4 regions of the Vibrio cyclitrophicus genome follow, and region 2 is predicted to be linked to each of the others. Evidence: predicted binding sites of a transcription regulator. Region 2 holds the regulator's gene; each other region holds the start of a gene.
What was found. The regulator PurR, encoded in region 2, represses purine synthesis genes. The targets are predictions, from matches to a motif close to TNANGNAAACGTTTNCNTNA.

Region 1: the regulator PurR is predicted to act here: its motif matches at 2,530-2,549, upstream of glpX (class II fructose-bisphosphatase).
Region 3: the regulator PurR is predicted to act here: its motif matches at 2,530-2,549, upstream of folD (bifunctional methylenetetrahydrofolate dehydrogenase/methenyltetrahydrofolate cyclohydrolase FolD).
Region 4: the regulator PurR is predicted to act here: its motif matches at 3,090-3,109, upstream of OCW38_RS17685 (formate--tetrahydrofolate ligase).

The regions. Positions count from the first base shown of each region.
Region 1 is NZ_AP025480.1:243,001-248,204, forward strand. Features, by position in the region: partial or broken gene OCW38_RS01085 (group II intron reverse transcriptase/maturase) at 1-31, shown strand, start outside; gene OCW38_RS01090 (DUF3135 domain-containing protein) at 156-503, opposite strand; gene OCW38_RS01095 (helix-turn-helix transcriptional regulator) at 658-1,284, opposite strand; gene glpX (class II fructose-bisphosphatase) at 1,463-2,470, opposite strand; gene zapB (cell division protein ZapB) at 2,795-3,037, shown strand; gene rraA (ribonuclease E activity regulator RraA) at 3,144-3,662, opposite strand; gene OCW38_RS01115 (1,4-dihydroxy-2-naphthoate polyprenyltransferase) at 3,736-4,653, opposite strand; gene hslU (HslU--HslV peptidase ATPase subunit) at 4,809-5,204, opposite strand, start outside.
Region 2 is NZ_AP025480.1:1,159,865-1,165,068, reverse strand. Features, by position in the region: gene torD (molecular chaperone TorD) at 222-869, shown strand; gene purR (HTH-type transcriptional repressor PurR) at 1,186-2,190, shown strand; cyclic di-GMP riboswitch class I at 2,361-2,446, shown strand; gene OCW38_RS05350 (TfoX/Sxy family DNA transformation protein) at 2,574-3,164, shown strand; gene OCW38_RS05345 (TVP38/TMEM64 family protein) at 3,297-3,977, shown strand; gene OCW38_RS05340 (putative signal transducing protein) at 4,025-4,342, shown strand; gene OCW38_RS05335 (alpha/beta fold hydrolase) at 4,491-5,204, opposite strand, start outside.
Region 3 is NZ_AP025480.1:928,458-933,661, reverse strand. Features, by position in the region: gene OCW38_RS04405 (trimeric intracellular cation channel family protein) at 236-859, shown strand; gene aroC (chorismate synthase) at 987-2,072, opposite strand; tRNA gene OCW38_RS04395 (tRNA-Arg) at 2,340-2,416, opposite strand; gene folD (bifunctional methylenetetrahydrofolate dehydrogenase/methenyltetrahydrofolate cyclohydrolase FolD) at 2,628-3,485, shown strand; gene OCW38_RS04385 (cation:proton antiporter) at 3,601-5,204, opposite strand, start outside.
Region 4 is NZ_AP025481.1:614,692-619,895, forward strand. Features, by position in the region: gene OCW38_RS17680 (sensor domain-containing diguanylate cyclase) at 1-1,056, opposite strand, end outside; gene OCW38_RS17685 (formate--tetrahydrofolate ligase) at 1,311-3,059, opposite strand; gene OCW38_RS17690 (inosine/guanosine kinase) at 3,344-4,648, opposite strand; gene OCW38_RS17695 (CreA family protein) at 4,792-5,204, opposite strand, start outside.

The DNA of each region.
Region 1 (5,204 bases), 920 kb from region 2:
CAGCCAATATGCTGAATGGAAGTGTGCATGAGCCGTATACGAGGTCCGTACGTACGGTTCTGTGAGAGGGATGAGGCGGTAACGCCTCACCCTACTCGATGTTTTTGGTCTCTAATATCTTGCTACTGATGCTTGGGCGTTTGAGTAACGATTTTTTAATACATTTTCGGTTCTGTGTTCGGCCTAAAAGGAACCACATTTTCAGATTCAGGCTCTTCAAAACTACAGCGGCCTTGAAGCGCATCTTGAAATTTACAGACCTGACAGCGTAGCTCTTGCATCAGTACAACATTAGCATGGTGTGGATTCTTGCAACGGCTGACCACTAAGTCGAGGTGACTTTGTTGGGCTCGAAGTCGATCTTGCATCACCTCAGAGGCAGAACAAATCATTTGTTCACACATATCATGTTTGAATTGATTAAATGCTTCAGGATCACTTTTCGCTAGTTGGACGAGTTCGTCAAAGGGGGGCAGTTTTTGATCCGACTGTGGATATGCCATGTTTCTTTCCTTAGCGTTAAGCATGTTTCATATGCTTTAAGCTTAAGAAATAAATTAGTACAAATTTTAATCAATTTGTATTTTCTCAATCTTGAGACAAGATCAATGACTTGGCGTCAGCCTGCTGGACTTGGACTTGGTATTGATACAGAGGCTACGTTAAAAGTGCTGGTGTTAAAGTATAAGTACAGCGTCGCTCACCAGCGATAATGTGTTCAGTGCGGCTTACATGACACTCACCTTTGAGTAACTCAGTAAATACATTGAGCTCAGATTGACAGAGGCTTGGACAGCGAGTCGCTGCTTTACAGATAGGACAGTGATTTTCGATCAAGATATAGTTATCACCTTGTTCTTGAAGTTCTGCCATGTAGCCTTCTTCTTCGCGAAGTTGGGTGAGTTTTTCAAGTTTACTGATCAGATTATTACAGTCGGATAGAGCGGCTTGATATTGCTTAAGAGTGTGCTGTTCACGTTCAGCTGCAACTTTAGCTAAGCCTTCTTTGCCAAATAGGTTTTCGACAGCGTCAATCACCTGAATGGTGAGTTCACCGTGTCGGTCTGAGAATTGACTATGCCCTTGCTGAGTCAGAGACCAGTGGCGGGTAGGGCGTCCCACTTTTACTTTTACGTCATGAAACGCAAGAATACCGTCATCTTCCAAACTTTGCAGGTGCTGTCTTGCACCCATTGTCGTCATGCCAAATTCTTCTGACAATTGTTTCGCGGTTACCGCGCCTTGACGCTTAATGGTTTGTAAGATTTTGTCGCTCGTTTTCATACTATCCCTACCTCTGAACCTTACTATTATGGGGCAAGGTGTTTATAAAGCAAACCATTTACTATATTGATAACCATTTACTATATTGATTGTAAATGGTGCCATTCTCGTAGGACATAAAACAAAAGGCTGATACTTGGTATCAGCCTTCGAATGTTTTGTTTAACCGAGCTTAGGTTTACAGGATATGACCCACTACTTCTGGGTCTTTACGCTCTAGATAGTGGATAGACTTGATACGACGGATCGTACGGCAGCGACCACGGATAAGCAGTGTTTCTGTGGTTGCGATATTACCTTTGCGAGAAATACCTTCTAGTAAGTCACCCTTAGTGATACCTGTTGCTGAGAATACAACGTTGTCGCTGCGCGCCATGTCTTCCATTTTTAACACGATGCCCGCTGTTACGCCCATTTCAGCACAACGTTCTAGTTCAATTTCGCCGTGTTTACGGTTTTCTTCTGTGTCGCCTTTGACTTCATGACGAGGGAGAAGACGGCCGTGCATGTCGCCGTCTAGTGCGCGAATAACCGCAGCAGAAACTACACCTTCAGGTGCACCGCCGATGCAGTACATGACGTCTACTTCGCTATCTGGCATACACGTTAGGATTGAAGCAGCAACATCACCATCAGGCACTGCAAATACACGGACGCCCATTGCTTGCATGTCAGCGATGATTTGATCGTGACGAGGTTTAGCAAGCGTGGTTACTACTAGAGTATCGAGTGTTTTACCTAATGCTTTAGCGATGTTTTCGAGGTTCTCGGTCAATGGAAGCTCTAGGTCAATCACGCCTTTAGCGCCAGGGCCTACTACCAATTTTTCCATGTACATATCAGGCGCTTTAAGGAAGCTGCCTTTTTCGCCTGCAGCAAGTACTGCCAATGCATTTGATTGACCCATTGCTGTCATGCGTGTCCCTTCAATTGGGTCAACTGCGATGTCGACAGCGTCGCCGCCTACACCTACGTTTTCGCCGATGTATAGCATGGGTGCATCATCGATTTCACCTTCGCCGATAACAATCTCACCGCTAATTTCGGTTTTGTTTAATAGGCTACGCATTACTTCTACAGCAGCGCCATCTGCAGCGTTTTTATCGCCACGGCCAAGCCACTTGTAACCAGCTAGTGCTGCACCTTCTGTGACACGAGAGAATGACATTGCTAAATCGCGTTTCATGCGGACTCCAAAATTTTCAAAGGGGGAATAGAAATTTCGCGGCGAATTTTACCATATCCAAAAGGAAACGTTTGCCTTTTTGTTTTTTGGGGATTGCTCTTGATCAATTTGCGGTCGAAAACCGGTAATATTCATCAAAATAATCAGTCTGTTGTTGCGTTGGTAATAGTTCACGTCAATATTCGGTAAAAAGCGCTGTTTTTTTCATCGAATGGCGCAAAATATCGAATATATTGAGTGTTTATCCTTGCTCTGCTGAGTAGAATGGGGAAATAAGTGGAGTGAACCTTCACCATCAAACGAATAACTTAAAGGTAGGCCAGAATGTCTTTTGAAGTACTAGAGCAGCTAGAAGCAAAAATTCAAACAGCAGTAGATACAATTGCACTTCTTCAAATGGAAGTGGAAGAGCTTAAAGAAGAGAAACAAGCACTAGCAACTGAAGCTAGTGAGCTTAAAGCAAGTCGTCATGAGCTAGAGCAAAAAACTCAGCAAATGCAGGAAGAGCATTCTGCATGGCAAGATCGTATCCGTAACCTTCTTGGTAAAATGGATGACGTAGAGTAATTGACTCTTCGGATTTAAAAAAACGCCCGCTACTGATTAGCGGGCGTTTTTGTTTGTGTTCTAATGCTTCGTACTCTTATGCTTTGTTTTATTATTCAAAGCTGAGTTACTCGACCTCTTCTTCTTCAACATCCAGATCAAGTTCTACATCCAGAGGCTCTGCAGAAAGGATGATGCCGGTGTTGTCTGCGTAGAGGTAATCTTCCGGTAAGAAGGTCACGCTACCAAAGTTAACCGGTACATCAATCTCACCTACTCCACCTTGGCTTGCGCCGACAGGTATAGAGGCTAGGGCTTGAATACCTAGGTTCATATCTTCAAGCTCATCGACTTCACGCACACAGCCGTAAACCACAATACCTTCCCACTCATTGTCTTCGGCAAGTAGGGCTATCTCCGCATCGATCAGCGCTTTACGTAGTGAGCCGCCACCATCGATTAACAACACTCGCCCCAAGCCATCTTGCTCTAATACGGAGCGAATCAAAGCGTTGTCTTCAAAACACTTTAATGTCGTGATCTGTCCGGCGAAGGATGCTCGTCCACCGAAGTTGCTGAACATTGGCTCCACGACATCCACTTGATCCAGATATATGTCGCACAGTGCTGAAGTGTTGTATTCCATTTGCGTACCTTTTGAACAATGAGCTTAGTTTGAGTATATCGGTGCTTGATCCCTTTGCAATGATTAGTCTCAATTAACTCAGTAGAGTTTGAGCTACGACAACCCCTGCAAACAATAGGTTAGTGACCAGTGAGCATTTCACAATGACAGGCATCATCGGCGCTATTTGTGCTGGCTTCTCTGTTTCCCACACGGCCTTGCCATGCTTATAGACAATAATAATGCTGAGTAAAAACGGTAGACTGATCCAGACTGGTTTTTCTTGAATGAGTAGGTACAGAGCGAAAGACGCGAGAGCCAATCCAAGAAGTGCAAAGTGGTATTGCTTAGCTTTGCGTTGTCCTAGACGAACGGCCATGGTGCGTTTCCCGCATTCACTGTCGTTTTCGATATCACGCATGTTATTGATATTGAGTACCGCAACCGCCATCATTCCGCAGCCTAACGCTGGAAGAAATAGACTTGGTTCAACATGACCAGTGTGTAAGAAGTAAGTACCAGAAACACCTAACAAACCAAAGAAGATAAAGACAGATAAGTCCCCTAGGCCAATATATCCATAGGGTTTGTTGCCTACGGTATATGCGATAGCCGCGACAATCGCTAATACGCCGAGTGCGATGAAAGACAGAATGCTTTCAATTGATGTCAGCGCATGGAAAATCAGAATGAGCCCTGCGATAACGGTAAACACGATATTGAGGATGATCGCTTGCTTCATGGTTGTTGCCTTCACCGCGCCAGATTGCATTGCGCGTGTTGGTCCTAGACGATTTTCGTTGTCGGTGCCTTTAGCCGCATCGCCATAGTCATTCGCTAGGTTCGATAAAATTTGTAAGAGTGTGGCGGTTAAAAAAGCCAGTAGTGCTATCGATAAAGAAAAGTGATCGCTGGAGAACGCTAAACTACTTCCTGTAAGAATAGAGACGAGTGCGAGAGGCAGAGTTTTCGGTCGTGCGGCATCAAGCCAAATCAGTAGAGATTGTTTCATCGTAGGTCTATTTCTTTGTAAGTCTTCGTTTCAAACTGTGATTTGAGTATACGCCCATTCTTCAAGTAATAAAAAGCCCACTCGAAAGTGGGCCTTGAATTCGCTTATTAGCTGCTATTTCTTTGAGATAGAGCAATAAGTTGGAGTTTCGTGTGCTACAGGATGAAGCGGCTTAGGTCTTCGTCTTCAACGAATTCACCGAGCTTCGACGTTACGTAAGCTTCATCAATGACGAGTTTGCTGCCGGCTTTTTCTGTTGCGTCGAATGAAATCTCATCCATTAGGCGTTCCATAACAGTATGTAGGCGACGCGCCCCGATATTCTCCGTGGTTTCGTTAACACGCCATGCCGCGTCAGCAATCTGATTAATGCCATCTTCAGTGAACTCAATGCTCACATCTTCTGTTTTCATCAGGGCAATGTATTGCTCTGTTAAAGATGCTTTTGGCTCAGTAAGAATTCGTTTGAAGTCATGTGCAGAAAGCGCTTCAAGTTCTACACGGATTGGTAGACGACCTTGCAGCTCAGGGATCAGGTCAGATGGCTTAGC
Region 2 (5,204 bases):
GGTACTGAAGATAAAAGCCAGAAACATGGATTTTTTTTGATACAAGACAATCTTAAACCTTGCTATTTATCGTCCATCGCAATTCAATATAGGCATTACTACGAACGAGTCACTTTGCGCTTAGCAAATAACCTTGTTATTCAGCCTTGGTGTGCTTGTACCCAAATGACTTAACGGCGCTGGGTATATAAACATCACAAGACTAAATCAGGATCTATGAAATGAAAGATACGAAAGCATTCAACGAGCAAAGAGCAGAAATTTACTGGTGGTTATCAAGCTTATTCGCCAAAGAGCTCACTCAAGAAGAACTCGATCACTACCACTCTGTTGAAATTCGTTCTTTCCTTTCTGGTTTAGGTTCGAATGAAGCTCTAAAGCCTTCGATTGATAAGCTTGTAGACGCATTGAACCGTCTACAAACACGTGAAGATGCCCAACTGGAACTGTCTGCTGACTTCTGCGACCTTTTCTTGAAGACAGACAAACATGGTGCTTTACCTTACGCTTCAATGTACATCGGCGAAACAGGTCTATTAAACGATAAGCCAGCTAAAGACATGGAAGACATCATGGCTAAGCACAACTTAATCGTGAACCAAGACTTAAAAGAACCTGCAGATCACATTGCTATCGAACTCGACTTCCTTGGCAATCTAATCATCCGTTCAAATGAAACTGAGCTTGAAGAAGAATTAGAGAAATCGTTCGTCATTCAACAGCAGTTTATCGATCAGCAACTACTTACTTGGTTGCCAAAGTTTAATGTGAAATGTCATGACGTTGACCAGTTTGGTTTCTACGCTTCGGTCTCGTCTTTGCTACTCGCATTTTGCAATTTAGACACTCAATATTTAGCTGGTGAATAAGTTCGCCCAACGACTAGGTAAATAAATTCAGTAGAATGTGACAATTCACCCGGATTTCTGGGTGAATTATATTGCGAGTAATTTCTAGTCAGTCTAAAATTGTGACCGCAAACGATAAAATATGAAACATTCACGAAATGCTAAGCTTATTTAAGTTCAAAGCATTTCGGTGTTAAGACAAGCCGCTCAATAGCGGTTTTTTGTTTTTTAGCACTTTAGTACCCAAAGAGCCCTACAAATTTAAGCTCTTAGTTAAGTAGCTTAACGGCTACTTTATTCCGTACTTTGGGAAAGTAGCTTCTAATAGGATAAAACCATGGCCACTATAAAAGATGTCGCTCGCTTAGCAGGCGTATCAACAACAACCGTTTCTCACGTAATCAACAAAACACGTTTTGTCGCAGAAGCGACTCAAGAAAAAGTAAACAAAGCCGTAGACGAACTAAACTATGCACCGAGTGCTGTTGCTCGTAGTTTGAAATGTAATACAACACGCACTATCGGCATGCTAGTAACTCAGTCAACCAACCTATTCTTCTCTGAGGTTATCGATGGCGTAGAGAGCTACTGCTACCGTCAAGGCTACACTTTGATTTTGTGTAACACAGGCGGTATTTATGAGAAGCAACGTGATTACATTCGAATGCTTGCAGAGAAGCGTGTAGATGGCATCTTGGTTATGTGTTCAGACCTAACTGAAGAACTAAGAGAAATGTTAGACCGTCACGCTGACATTCCTAAAGTAGTGATGGACTGGGGTCCTGAGAGCTCTCAAGCCGACAAGATCATTGATAACTCTGAAGAAGGTGGCTACCTAGCGACCAAGTACCTTATTGAACGCGGTCACTCTAAGATTGCTTGTTTAAGTGGCCACTTAGATAAAGCAGCCTGTGTTGAACGTATCGCAGGATACAAACGTGCATTTGACGAAGCTAATATTGCCACTGACGAACGCTTGATCATTGAAGGTAACTTTGAATGTGATACTGCTGTTATAGCAGCAGATAAGATTGTTGAGATGAAAGATCGCCCAACGGCAGTGTTCTGTTTCAACGACACCATGGCACTAGGTTTGATGAGTCGATTACAAGAAAAAGGAATTCGCATTCCTGAAGATATATCAGTTATTGGTTACGATAACATCGAACTCGCTGAATATTTCTCCCCACCATTGACCACGGTTCACCAACCGAAGCGTCGTGTTGGTAAAAATGCATTCGAAATTTTGTTAGAACGCATCAAAGATAAAGATCATGAAAAACGCGTTTTCGAAATGCACCCTGAAATTGTTGAGCGAAGTACAGTTAAAACGTTAAATTAATTGATAAATTCAGTTTATTCTAATCAAGCGCACCTTTAGGTGCGCTTTTTTTATCAACAACATTAATGAACCTGGTATCATAACAGCAAGATCATTAATTGAAGCAATATCACATTTTGAAATAACAAGTGTGAGCTTCATTCAACAAAAACTTTATTCTATTTAATCAGTCACGCACAGGGCAAACCACTCGAAAGAGTGAGACGCAAAGCTTCCGGCCTAAACCACTCGTTGGTATGGTAGCGGGGTTACCGATGGCAAAATGCAGTGGTTACTAATAATTTAGTAATTTACGGCTTATTGACAATTTAGTTGCAACATTTTGCTAATCTCTCGGACCTGCTTATTTGGTGGCGTAGTTCAAATACACCGAGATAAATAACATGGATAAACCGATACTAAAGGACTCAATGAAGTTATTTGAGTCCCTAGGAAAAATAAAATCACGTTCAATGTTTGGTGGCTTCGGTCTTTTTGCCGATGACACGATGTTTGCTCTGGTTGTAAATGACCAGTTGCATATACGAGCGGACAAATGCACAACAAAGCAATTTGAACAACAAGGGTTTCAACCTTACGTTTACAAAAAACGTGGCTTCCCTGTTGTTACTAAATATTTCGCTTTGCCTGAAGGCCTGTGGCAGGATCAAGAAAAAATCTTGCAGCTTGCGACTACGTCTTTGGGTTTTGCTAAAGATGAAAAAGCTGAACAGTCTTCTGCTGAACCAACTCGATTAAAAGACCTTCCTAACCTTCGACTTGCTACCGAGCGCATGTTGAAAAAGGCTGGGATAGATTCCGTAGAACGTTTATATGAATCTGGCTCTGTAAACGCGTTTAACGCCATCAAGGAATCTCACGCGTCCTCTGTCAGTATCGAGTTACTTTGGGCGCTAGAAGGTGCGATTAATGGTACACATTGGTCTGTTATACCGCAGCAGCGTCGCGAAGAGCTTATCAGTCGCGTAAATTAACATTGTCAGTTAAAACTACACATAACTAAGCCGCATTTATGCGGCTTTTTTTTATATCTGTTGAAAGTTAATCTAAGCTTTACCTGTCTATCTATACTATCGGTATGCATTGAAAATTTAGAGGAAGTATCAATGAGTAAGAAAATGATATTGGGTATTGTGTTGGTCATAACGATTGTCTTACTAGGCGTCAACTTTGGCCAATACCTCACACTTGAGAATGCCAAGGCTCAGCAAGCCGTTTTGAATGAATACATTGACAGTAATTTTATCGCCGCGGCTGCTATTTATTTCGCAGCTTACGTCATGATTACCGCTTTCTCGATTCCAGGAGCTGCTGTTGTGACCCTATTGGGTGCTGCGCTCTTTGGTTTTTGGAATAGTTTGTTATTGGTGTCATTCGCCAGTGCAATCGGTGCAACTATCGCCTTTTTGAGTAGCCGCTATTTGTTACGTGACTGGATTCAAACCAAATTCGGCGACAAATTGGCGACCATGAATAAAGGTGTCGAAAAAGACGGGGCATTTTACTTATTTTCTCTACGCCTGATCCCTGTATTCCCATTTTTCCTTATCAACCTGTTGATGGGTCTAACGCCGATGTCGGTAAGTCGTTACTACATTACGAGTCAAATTGGGATGTTGCCAGGTACAGCTGTTTTCTTAAATGCTGGTACTCAACTCGCAGAAATAGATTCACTTTCGGGTATCGTGTCTCCTTCAGTGCTGCTGTCATTTGCATTACTAGGTATATTCCCAATTATTGCTAAATGGTTGATGGGTAAGTTTCGCTCAACACCTGTAGCTGAATAATGGATATAGATTAGATAACACACATAGCCAAATAAGGTTCTATTTCAATGAAAATCTTTAGCGCATCGAACCCTACTGAAGCTCACATCATATGTGGATTGCTAGAAAGTGAGAATATTGCGTGTGAGGTCCGTGGTGAGGGTTTGTTTGGTTTGAAAGGGGAAATCCCTTTTACAGAAGATACTGACCCGTATGTTTGGCTGTATGAACCAGAACAAGCCAATAAGGCACGTGTTATTGTCAATGAATACCAAAAACAGCAAGATTCTATAATCTATGAAGAGTGGCGTTGCAGACAGTGTCATGAAGTCAATGAAGCCCAATTTGGCTCTTGTTGGCAGTGCGGTGCTGCTTCTCCTGAATAGCAGGTTTTGAAAGGTAAAGTGGCTCCAACGGCCTTATATAACAACTCGGTCAGATACCTCCTCCAAACAAAAACGGGAAGCTAAAATTAGCTTCCCGTTTTTGTTTCAATTCTATTCGAGCGTCTGTTCTGATAAAGAATCGAGATAATCACTGAATTTGCTTTTGAATAAACGCAATCGAACGTTGATTAAACTCTTCAGGATTTTCCACATTACATACGTGTCCACAATTCGGAATTTCTACTAGCTCGCTCGACTCATGTGCTTCCACCATTTCTTTTACAGGCTTAATAAACATGTAATCACGTTCGCCCATCAAATAAAGAGTCGGTATTGGTAATTCCCTATCTTTAAAATACTTCATCAAAGGGTTTACATCTGCCGTTAAGATAAACCAGCGCTTAAACTCTTTTTGGCACAGTTTTTTAGCTTCACGGATAAAAAGGTGACGAGACTCTTTTTGGCTTTTCTGCGGCATTACTACATACGCAAAAAGACTGTATAACCACATGTAAGGAATAATGTGTTTACTTAAGTTACCTAATTTGATTAAAACTTGAGAGCGAGTGTTTAGCTTAGTAACAGCGCCGCCTAATACCATTGAACGCACACGCCCTGCTGCTAACTCAGCGACGTTACGTACTATGATAGTACCTAAAGACATGCCAACAAAATGGGCAGAACGAATTTTTAGGTGATCTAAAACTTTGAGAATATCGAGCGTTACCGATTTGAAGGTGTAACGATTCGAAATCAGCCCTTTAAGTATATTGTCTGATTTACCGTGCCCTCTCAGATCGATGAGAAGTAAGTTGAAATGCTGTTTATACGCTTTGATCTGTTTGAACCAGATAGAGGAACT
Region 3 (5,204 bases), 230 kb from region 2:
ATAACGAGTAATGATTTTGTGCTAACCATTAGACTTTATCGTGACAATCGATTGCTGATCCAAGATTACACCACTTTGAGGTAAATAATTAGTTTAGCTAATCCGAAATGCCTATTCACGGTACAAATATTCATTCGTCAATCAGCGTTTTTACTACTACACTCGCGCTTCATTTTTATATCCTCAAGGCCTTATAAAACTCCAATTTATAGACCTAAATTATAGAGCTACAGCAATGCTACTAAGTGTTTTGTATATCATTGGCATCACGGCAGAAGCCATGACCGGCGCTCTCAGTGCTGGCAAACAAAAAATGGATTGGTTTGGTGTAATGTTGGTTGCAAGTGCAACGGCAATTGGCGGCGGTACAGTACGAGATATCTTACTCGGCCATTACCCTTTAGGTTGGGTTGAAAACCCACAATATCTGGCGATCACCTGTATCGCAGGTGTTATCACAACAGGACTGGCTAAATGGGTAATCAAGTTAAAAGGCTTGTTCATTCGTTTAGATGCTCTAGGTCTTATCGTGTTCAGCATCATTGGCACGAAGGTCGCGATGACCATGGGTCTGCACCCAATGATCTGTATGGTGTCTGCCTTGGTAACTGGCGTGTTTGGTGGTTTGTTGCGTGACCTTATCTGCCGTCAAACACCATTGGTTCTGCATGAAGAGCTATATGCATCTGTCGCACTTGTCGCTTCAGGTTTATACCTAGGTTTGCTTGAGCTTGGCATTAACGACGTAACCGCAACGATTGTTACGCTTGTGGTTGGTTACTTGCTGCGTATGGCGGCCGTACGATTCAAGTGGCGCTTACCTTCGTTTCAGCTTGACCCTGAAAGCTCGGTACACTAGCGCTTGCTAGTACTAAAATACGAAACGCTGCGCGTCATGCACTAAAATATAAAAAAAGGGGCAGCCTCATAATGAGACAGCCCCTTTTAGTATCTATAATTTCAATATTGAAAGAATAGATGCAAAATTAGATTTTTGGCGTTTCAGTTGTCACACCAAAGTTTTGACCGCGATGGCGTAGCAAGTGATCAAGCAGAACGATAGCCAGCATCGCTTCAGCAATAGGCACCGCACGGATACCCACACATGGATCGTGGCGACCTTTAGTGATTAACTGCGTTGCTTCACCGTCTTTAGTGATCGTGTCACCAGGAACGGTAATACTTGATGTTGGTTTAAGCGCAATGCTTGCCACAATATCTTGACCAGTAGAAATGCCGCCTAAGATACCGCCAGCATGGTTGCTGCTGAAGCCTTCTGGAGTTAATGGATCACGGTGTTCACTACCACGTTGATTAACGACATCAAAGCCATCACCAATCTCAACACCTTTCACCGCATTAATGCTCATTAGAGCGTGAGCAATGTCAGCATCTAAACGATCAAATATTGGCTCACCAAGGCCTACAGGCACTTTAGTCGCAACCACTTGAATCTTCGCACCGATCGAGTTGCCTTCTTTTAGCAGGTCACGAATCAGTTGGTCAAACTCAGGAACTTTGTCGGCATCTGGGCAGAAAAACGCGTTGTTTTCGATCTCATTCCAATCCACTTTATCAATTGAGATATCACCCATTTGAGAGAGGTAAGCTTGGATTTCAATACCAAATTCTTGTTTCAGGTATTTCTTCGCAATTGCACCTGCCGCAACACGCATTGCAGTTTCACGAGCAGAAGAGCGACCGCCGCCACGGTAATCACGCACACCGTACTTTTGATGGTAGGTATAGTCAGCATGACCAGGACGGAATTTGTCTTTAATTTCGGAATAGTCTTTAGAGCGTTGGTCTGTATTTTCAATCAATAGACCAATAGAAGTGCCCGTAGTTTGGCCTTCAAATACACCTGATAAGATTTTCACTTCATCCGCTTCACGGCGAGCCGTTGTATAACGAGAAGTACCAGGGCGACGACGGTCCAAATCTCTTTGAAGGTCTGCTTCGGTAATTTCTAATCCTGGTGGGCACCCATCTACGATACATCCTAGTGCGATACCGTGACTTTCTCCGAACGTAGTCACGCGGAAATGTTGTCCGATACTGTTTCCTGCCATTACTTCCTCTAAATCAGCTATTGGCAGAAGGTTTGATTCTTAAACCGACTGGCTAATAGCTTTACTTGTCTATTCTTCGTGAATTCATAGTGGCTTTATTACCAAATGATGTAAACCCAAAAAACGAACAATTTTAACTTTATATTACATAAACCGAATGAAACGAATAACAGAAAAAAATGAGTAGCGCTTGAAAAGAAGTGTTTTATGATGTGTAAAATGCAAAAAACCCGACAACTCGGAGAGTTATCGGGTTTCTTTAAATAATGGCACGCCCTGAAGGATTCGAACCTTCGACCACCTCCTTAGAAGGGAGGTGCTCTATCCAGCTGAGCTAAGGGCGCGCTACAGGAACGAATTATACGAATTCGAATCAGTAAAGCAACGGCTTTATGTAACATTCTGATCTAAGTGAGTAAAAAAAGGGCAACAAACATATAAGTGTTGAAAATTAAACCAAAGCAATCGTTTGCTTGATGGTAATCAAAAAGATTTTCTGGAATAATGCGCCAAAAACATCAGCCACTAACTTGAATATCAATACTAAGGAAATTCATGACTGCTCAAAATATTGATGGAAAGCTAATTTCTCAAACGGTTCGCTCTGAAGTAGCGGCACGTGTAAAAGCTCGTACAGAAGCTGGACTACGCGCTCCGGGCCTAGCGGTTGTTTTAGTGGGTGAAGACCCAGCTTCTCAGGTTTACGTAGGAAGTAAGCGTAAAGCGTGTGAAGAAGTTGGCTTCGTTTCTAAATCTTACGATTTGCCAGCCACAGCGACAGAAAATGAACTACTAACATTGGTAGACCAACTGAACGAAGATCCGGAAATTGACGGTATTCTAGTTCAACTACCTTTGCCTGCTGGTATTGATACTACTCACGTTCTTGAGCGCATCACACCAGAAAAAGACGTTGATGGCTTCCACCCATACAACGTAGGTCGTTTGGCTCAACGTATGCCTAAGTTACGCTCTTGTACGCCTAAAGGCATCATAACGCTGCTTGACCGTTACAACATCGACTTACGTGGAAAACACGCGGTTGTGGTTGGCGCATCAAACATCGTAGGTCGCCCAATGACGCTAGAGCTTCTTCTAGCAGGTTGTACGACAACAACATGTCACCGCTTCACCAAAGACCTTGAAGGTCATGTACGTCAAGCCGATGTTGTGGTGGTTGCCGTTGGTAAGCCTAACTTCATTCCTGGTGCTTGGATTAAGAAAGGTGCTGTTGTGGTCGATGTTGGTATCAACCGTTTGGAATCTGGCAAGCTCGTTGGCGACGTTGAATACGATGTGGCTAAAGAGAGCGCAAGCTTCATCACACCAGTACCGGGTGGTGTAGGTCCAATGACAGTAGCGAGCCTAATCGAGAATACAATGATCGCTTGTGAACAATTTCACTCAAAGTAACTCGCAGCGACAGTATGAATAAAATGAAAAAGCCGCAACGTGAAGAACGTTGCGGCTTTTTCTATGCTTTTCACTTTTGATACTAAGCTACTCACTTTTAATATAGAGCGACTCGCTACTTATCTGGAATATCGGTTTTTTCTGTCTGTTCAGAAGGTGGTAGTAAGCTAACGATCTCGCAATCGGTGGATGCTAGTTTTTCCAGGTCAGAACCTTGTGTCACTAAGCGGAAATCACCGTCGGTAATCACCCCAAGAGGAATCGCTTTAGGGTACAGAGCCTTAAACTCGTTGAGATCAAATGCTTCTGTTAAGCCTGTGCTCTTAATTTGGCTGCCTTGAGCCATTAGTGAATTCAATTTGGAATACGTCACCCCTTCAGAAAACAGACTTCTATTTCCATCGCGGTTCACTTGATGCCTTTCATGTTTATTCTCTGAGGATTCAAGCTCAAAGACTTTATTCTCTCCAAACTCGTCTTGATAGTGCATGCTAACTAACGGGTTGGTTTGACGATACGGCGATACAATCATCGCACGCCCTATTCCATCCAAATCAAGATTATTTTCAGCGTGGCTCGAAGCTGGATTACCAAAATAGACATTCAAGTTATCCATGCGCGCCAAGCGAATGCTTTCCCAGTTGGTATCGGCAAGCACACTGTTAATGTTATGTGTCGCCAGTACTTTGGCAAACTGCCGTGTAAAGTGAGTCGCACCAAAGAATACAACCCCTTGTGCCTTCTCCTGGGTCACACCTAACTTCCTTGCCCACCAACTGGCAGTGAGACTCTGAATCACAACCGTACCGATGATGACCAAAAACACCATTGGCACCAACAGGTCTGCGCCTTCGATTAATTGCTTTTCTTGAAGCTTGATTGCAAACAGAGAAGAAACTGCGGCAGCGACGATCCCGCGAGGCGCCATCCAACTCAAAAACCATTTATCTGCCGAGCTGAGATCCGTGCCGATCCCGCTGATCCACACACTCAGAGGACGAGCCACCAGCATAACGACCGCTAATAAGCCAATCCCCCCCCAACCTATCGAGAGGAAAGTCCCTGAATCAAGTCGACTCGCCAGTAAGATAAACAGTGCTGAGATAAGTAACACAGTTAAGGTTTCTTTGAACTCAATAATATCTTCGAGATCCAACCCTTTCACGTTAGCAAGCCAGATACCCATAATGGTCACGGTTAATAGACCAGACTCTTCACTCAGGTCATTAGAAAAAGAGAACGCCGCCAACATCAACGTCAGGACAGCCACGTTACGTAGATAATGCGGAAACCAGTGCCCTTGTAACATCTTAGCAATCAGGTGACCGCCAATACTGCCTAACCCCAAACCAATCGCTAGAGTCAGCCCCAAAGCTGAAAGTACATGCCCAGTAGGATCGGCAGAAGAGACAATGTATTCATAAACAAGAACAGCAAATAGAGCGCCGATAGGATCAATAATAATCCCCTCCCAACGCAAGATACTGCCTAAAGAGGATTTGGGCTGAATACTACGTAGCATAGGTACAATTACCGTAGGGCCAGTGACAACCACCAATGCCCCAAACAGTGCCGCTAACGGCCAACTGAAATCGACAAAATAATAAGCCCCCATCACGATGCACGCCCATGTAATCAACATGCCGAAACTCACTAAGTGAGTCACCATCCGGCCATGGCCTCTGATTTCTTTGAAATTCAGAGTTAATGCACCTTCAA
Region 4 (5,204 bases), on a different replicon from region 2:
TGCTGCCTTGGCTAATTGGCTTTCAATACTATTTTTTTTATGGTTTATATTCCAAAGCACGAAACCGATTGAAATCATTGATATTAATACAACTAAAGTAATCGTCTGAACCAGGATTGAGTGTTGCTCTCGTTGGTATTGACTGTTTACTTGCTGATTTTTTATATGAAGAACCATATAAATAGGCCCTTCAAACTGTTTTATTTTTGGACTAATGTTTGAATGGAAATACCAGTTTTTGCCATCAAAATAGCTTGAAGAGCGATCATCTTGAATCGCTCGCCAAAGTTCTGGATAAAGCTTGGCGTAAGTTTTATCAGCACGAGACTCAATAAGGTGTCCAAATGATTCTTCAATATCGGGCCCCATGATGACATGCCCCGTTTGGTTGAGTATGACGGGAACAGCATACGATGTGCCGATTTGATACAGAAGGCGGTCGTATATTTCAAGCATGTTTAGGTTGGCAATAAAATATCCGAGAATACGGTTGCCTGAAGCAACTGGCGTCATTATTCGCAGTGCTGGGATCAGTGGGTGGACGATCTCACCATTTTCAATCTCCAGATCAATCCCATTAGAGCTAACTTCTCCAATTTTTAACTGCTGAAGTGTTTTAAAGTAACCACGAGCTGATTTGTCTTGTAACTTGTTATTTGGAACTATCTTTGCTTTTTTATTGTTGTAATTTATACGAAAAACTTCATTACCCTCTAGATCGAGATAGCGAAGTTGAGAGTAATATTGTTGGCCACGAGCCAGCATTACCCAAAGATCTTCTAATGTTTCTCTATTGATAGTTGAAGGCTCTTCAATTGCGCGTAGCAGTGTCCGTGAATCGGCAATGGCAGGAACAGAGTTTGAGATTTGATCGACAATAACAGCAAGCTCATTGAAGCTATATTCGATTTGATTTTGGCTAGACTGTTTAATATTTAACGCGTGCTGAGCCTCGACCCTATCAAGCTCGGAGTTAATATAGAGGGCAGGGACTAATCCTAGCGCAAATAAGGTGCACAGAAATTGACTGATTAGCTTTTTTATACTCGTATTCATCGCTGTCCTTAAAGAATCAGCGCAATACTATATATTTTATAGGGTTTTTAATGTGATCTTGACCCAGAACTTAAAACAAGATTTGCATATTATTATGGTTTTAGTGCAACTTTTTGCAATTGGGGTTGCTAATTGATTGATTAAGTAATAATAAACAACGCTAAATGATGCCTACTCGTAACAGGCTAATTCGTTAGATGGCGAGTAGGCAAATCGTTGGTGAGCTTCTCAATTGAACTAAGATATTGTATTGATTAACTTAACCCGATGATGTCCCCTTTGTCATCAATATCCAACGACATAAATGCAGGTTTATCAGGTAACCCAGGCATGGTCATCACATTGCCACACAAAGCATAAATAAAGCCCGCACCAGCACACAGTTTTAATTCTCTAACAGGAACGTCAAAATGAGCCGGCGCTCCTTTTATGTGTGCTTCTGTCGAGATAGACAACGGCGTTTTTGCCAAGCAAACCGATAGGCCGTTAAAGCCGTGTTTGTTAAATTCCTCAAGCTGTTGTTTCGCAAGAGCTGATAATGTAATGCTTGATGCCCCGTAGCCAACTTCAGCAACTGCCATCAGTTTCTCTTCCAAACTCTGTTCAGATTGATACAACGGCTTGAACTCATTGTTATCTTGGCAAGCTTTTACGACGGCATGCGCTAGTTGAGTGGCACCTTCACCGCCTTTGCCAAATGCTTCGCTTATTTCAACGCGAACACTTGGGTCAAAATCGATGATCATCTGTTTTAAAGCGTTTAGCTCTTGAATTGAGTCTTGTGGGAAGCGGTTGATTGCAATAACAATAGATACACCGTACTGTTTGACATTGTTGATATGCCATTTAAGGTTTTCAAAGCCTGCTATCAGCGCGTCTTGGTCATCACTAAAAATTGAATCTGGTAAGGGATTCCCTGGTCTTAAATCGTATAATCCAGAGTTCGCCTTTAAGCCGCGTAATGTTGCAACGACAACTGCGCAGTCAGGTTTCTTGTTCGACGCCTTCACTTTTATGTTGCACGCTTTTTCAAAGCCCATATCTGAGCCGAACCCACCTTCAGTTACAACAAAGTCACTAAGCTTCAATGCTATTTTATCGGCAATGATGGATGAGTTGCCATGTGCAATGTTTGCGAATGGCCCAGCGTGAATTAACGTAGGAACGCCTTCAAGGGTTTGCATCAATGTAGGCTCGATAGAATCTTTCATTGTTACGGTCATCGCCCCTGCAACGCTGAAGTCATCTGCCGTTAGCGGTAAGCCGTGCTGGTTATACGCAAGTACCACTCGACCGATACGTTTACGCAAGTCTTGAAGGTTATTCGCCAATGCGAGTATTGCCATTAACTCTGAAGCTGCTGAGATATCAAATCCGTCTTCACGCTCAAAGCCATTAATCGTTTTACCGGCTTCATTTTTTCCAACGGTGAGCATACGAAGTGCGCGGTCATTGTGATCGAGCACACGACGCCACACGATTCTGTTGGGATCGATATCTAAGGCTTTTAAGCCAGAGCGCGCTTCAAAAGCTCCTAAACCTTCACGTTGTTCGTGATACAAACGTGCGTCAATCGCGGCAGATGCGAGGTTGTGAGCAGCTGTTACAGCATGAATATCGCCAGTCAGATGCAGGTTTAATTGTTCCATTGGGGCTACTTGAGAATATCCACCGCCTGCAGCACCGCCTTTAACGCCGAATACTGGACCCATTGAAGGCTGACGAATACAGGCCATTGCCGATTGGTTAATCTTAGCGAGCCCTTGTGCTAGTCCGATTGTGGTAACGGTTTTACCTTCACCGAGCGGCGTCGGAGTAATCGCTGTTACGACAACCAACTTACCATCTTGTTGGTTAGCGAGACGCTCCAGTGACGTTAGAGACACCTTTGACTTATATTGCCCTAGTGGCTGGTGTTCGTTATTTTGTAAGCCAGCGTGTTTGGCAACCTCACTGATGTTTTTAAGGGGAGTTGAGCGACAAATATCAATATCAGATAGCATATTTGATCCTTATATCAGAACCGAAAGGTGGTACGTAAACGTTTGCGTGGCGATAGTACTGTATAAATTTGCCAAGTAAAGGCAAACCACACGAATTATGTGCTGGAAGATAACAGATCTAAAGAGTCATTGCGCGAGATCAAATCTTAAACGAGCAAAATATTCGATTTGATTACCTTCGGTTGTACTTACATTATCGTTTGATACTAAAAGGGCTGCATATAGCAGCCCTTTTAGTTCTGGAAAGTCTCACCAGCTAATAAAGCTAATTAGCTAAAGCCTGATTAACGATCCCAGTATGTTTCTTCTAAACTATCTTCGCGTTCTGGTAGCGCGCGAGAAAGGCGAGGAGAGTGCTGAGTCAACACTTCGTAGCTTACACGGTTTGCGTACTTACAAATTTGGGACAATGACGAGTACGTTAGGCACGTGTATTCATGTTTTTCTGAATTCGGCACGTTCACGTGGTGGTAGCTGTTCGCTGCCATATCGTGTAATAGAGCAGAAAGCGCGCCATCGCCAGCACCGTTGGTGTTTTTAATCTCTAGTGGACCACCTAAGTAAGGGCCGATGTGAGAGTATACTTTCACTGGGTCTTGGCAGTCTTGCTTACGCATTGCACGGCTGAATTCATACTTATTGAACTCTGGGATGTTACCAGGTAACAATGGCAGAGTCGTTTCACGCTTCGCTAACTCGTCTGTGTAGCCAGCCATGTAAAGACCGATTGGGCCAGCAGTACATAGCACTAGGTCTACCCATTCAAGTGCTTTATTAGCCGCAAGTAGAGGATCTTTCTCGCCAGTTAGAGCTTCACCCTCATCTTCGTTCATCGCAACGATAGTAACGTTTTCTTTTAGGTATTCTTGCCACCATTCAGCATTTCCTTCGATCACGTATTTAGTACCAAGCGTGAGTACAACAGGCACATTGTGCGATTTCGCGTATTCAATTGCTTTTTGCACGGCTTTTGGCATTGGATCTTCTGGCTTACCGCGCATTAAGTATGAAGAGACGACTAACGCTGAGGCCTTTTCGAAAACCTGCTCAGGAATGCTTTCAGGAAGCAGTTGATTCATGTGTCCTTCGTTGATCGCGAATGTACGTTCGCCATCTTCGGTAATGAGCGTATAACAACGACCAATAGGACCATCAACAGTTTGTAGGTGGTTTAAGTTCATACGAGAAGAAGTGCGGCATAGGTAACGATAACCAAATGAGCCAACTTCAATTTTCTTAGACATGACGCCAAGCAGAACAGATTTGCTGTCTGCGAGTACGGAATAATTGTGCAGTGTATTACCAATAGTATCGCCAGGGTATTGATGTGTGATCAAACCGCGCTCAACTAACTCTTCATATAGCGCATCTGCTTTACTTTCTTCCAATACTAGCGAGTGACCTTTACTCAGCTCGTATTTTTCTAAGAACGCGTTATCAACACGGGCTTCGATATCAACAATCGTTTGACCAACACCGACAATTGTTGCGCGGTGTAGCTTGGGTGTTTGTTGAATTTGGTTGACCAACGGATCACGTGCGTGAGTTGGAAAGTAGTGCTTAGATTTACGCTGTCCAGGAAACTTCATATGAAAAATACAGTGAAAAAATTTTGCCGCATGATATCACATTTTATTTCTGTTTCTTTCATTTTTATTACATTTTGAATCACCTGTACAATGTCTGTACAGGTGATTCGCTTGACTATTTACGTAAGACTATTCGCTTGTCGCTATTCTGTTGGTACTAACGTTGCGGGATCAACGTAAGCCTTTGTACCCCATAGCGGAACAGTTGAAAGGCTGTGTTTGAAGCTACCTTCTGTTTCCTTTGTAGTGTAAGACAAGTAGAGCAGTGATTGATTCTCTGCATCGTAAATACGGCGAACCTTCATTGTCTTGAAGAAAATACTCTTTGATTTCTTAAATACCACTTCGCCTGACTTGCTTTTGTCAATTTGAGCAATCATTTCTGGTGTGATTTCACCTGTTTGACGACAAGAAATAGAGCTATCACTTGGATCAGAAAGGCTGAGGTTTGCCTCTATTGATGCGATATGGCAAGTCACACCTGCGATCTTATCGTCATCTAAAGAAGACATCTTGATATCTTTCATTGTGAAGAAACCCAGTGAGACGTCGCCAA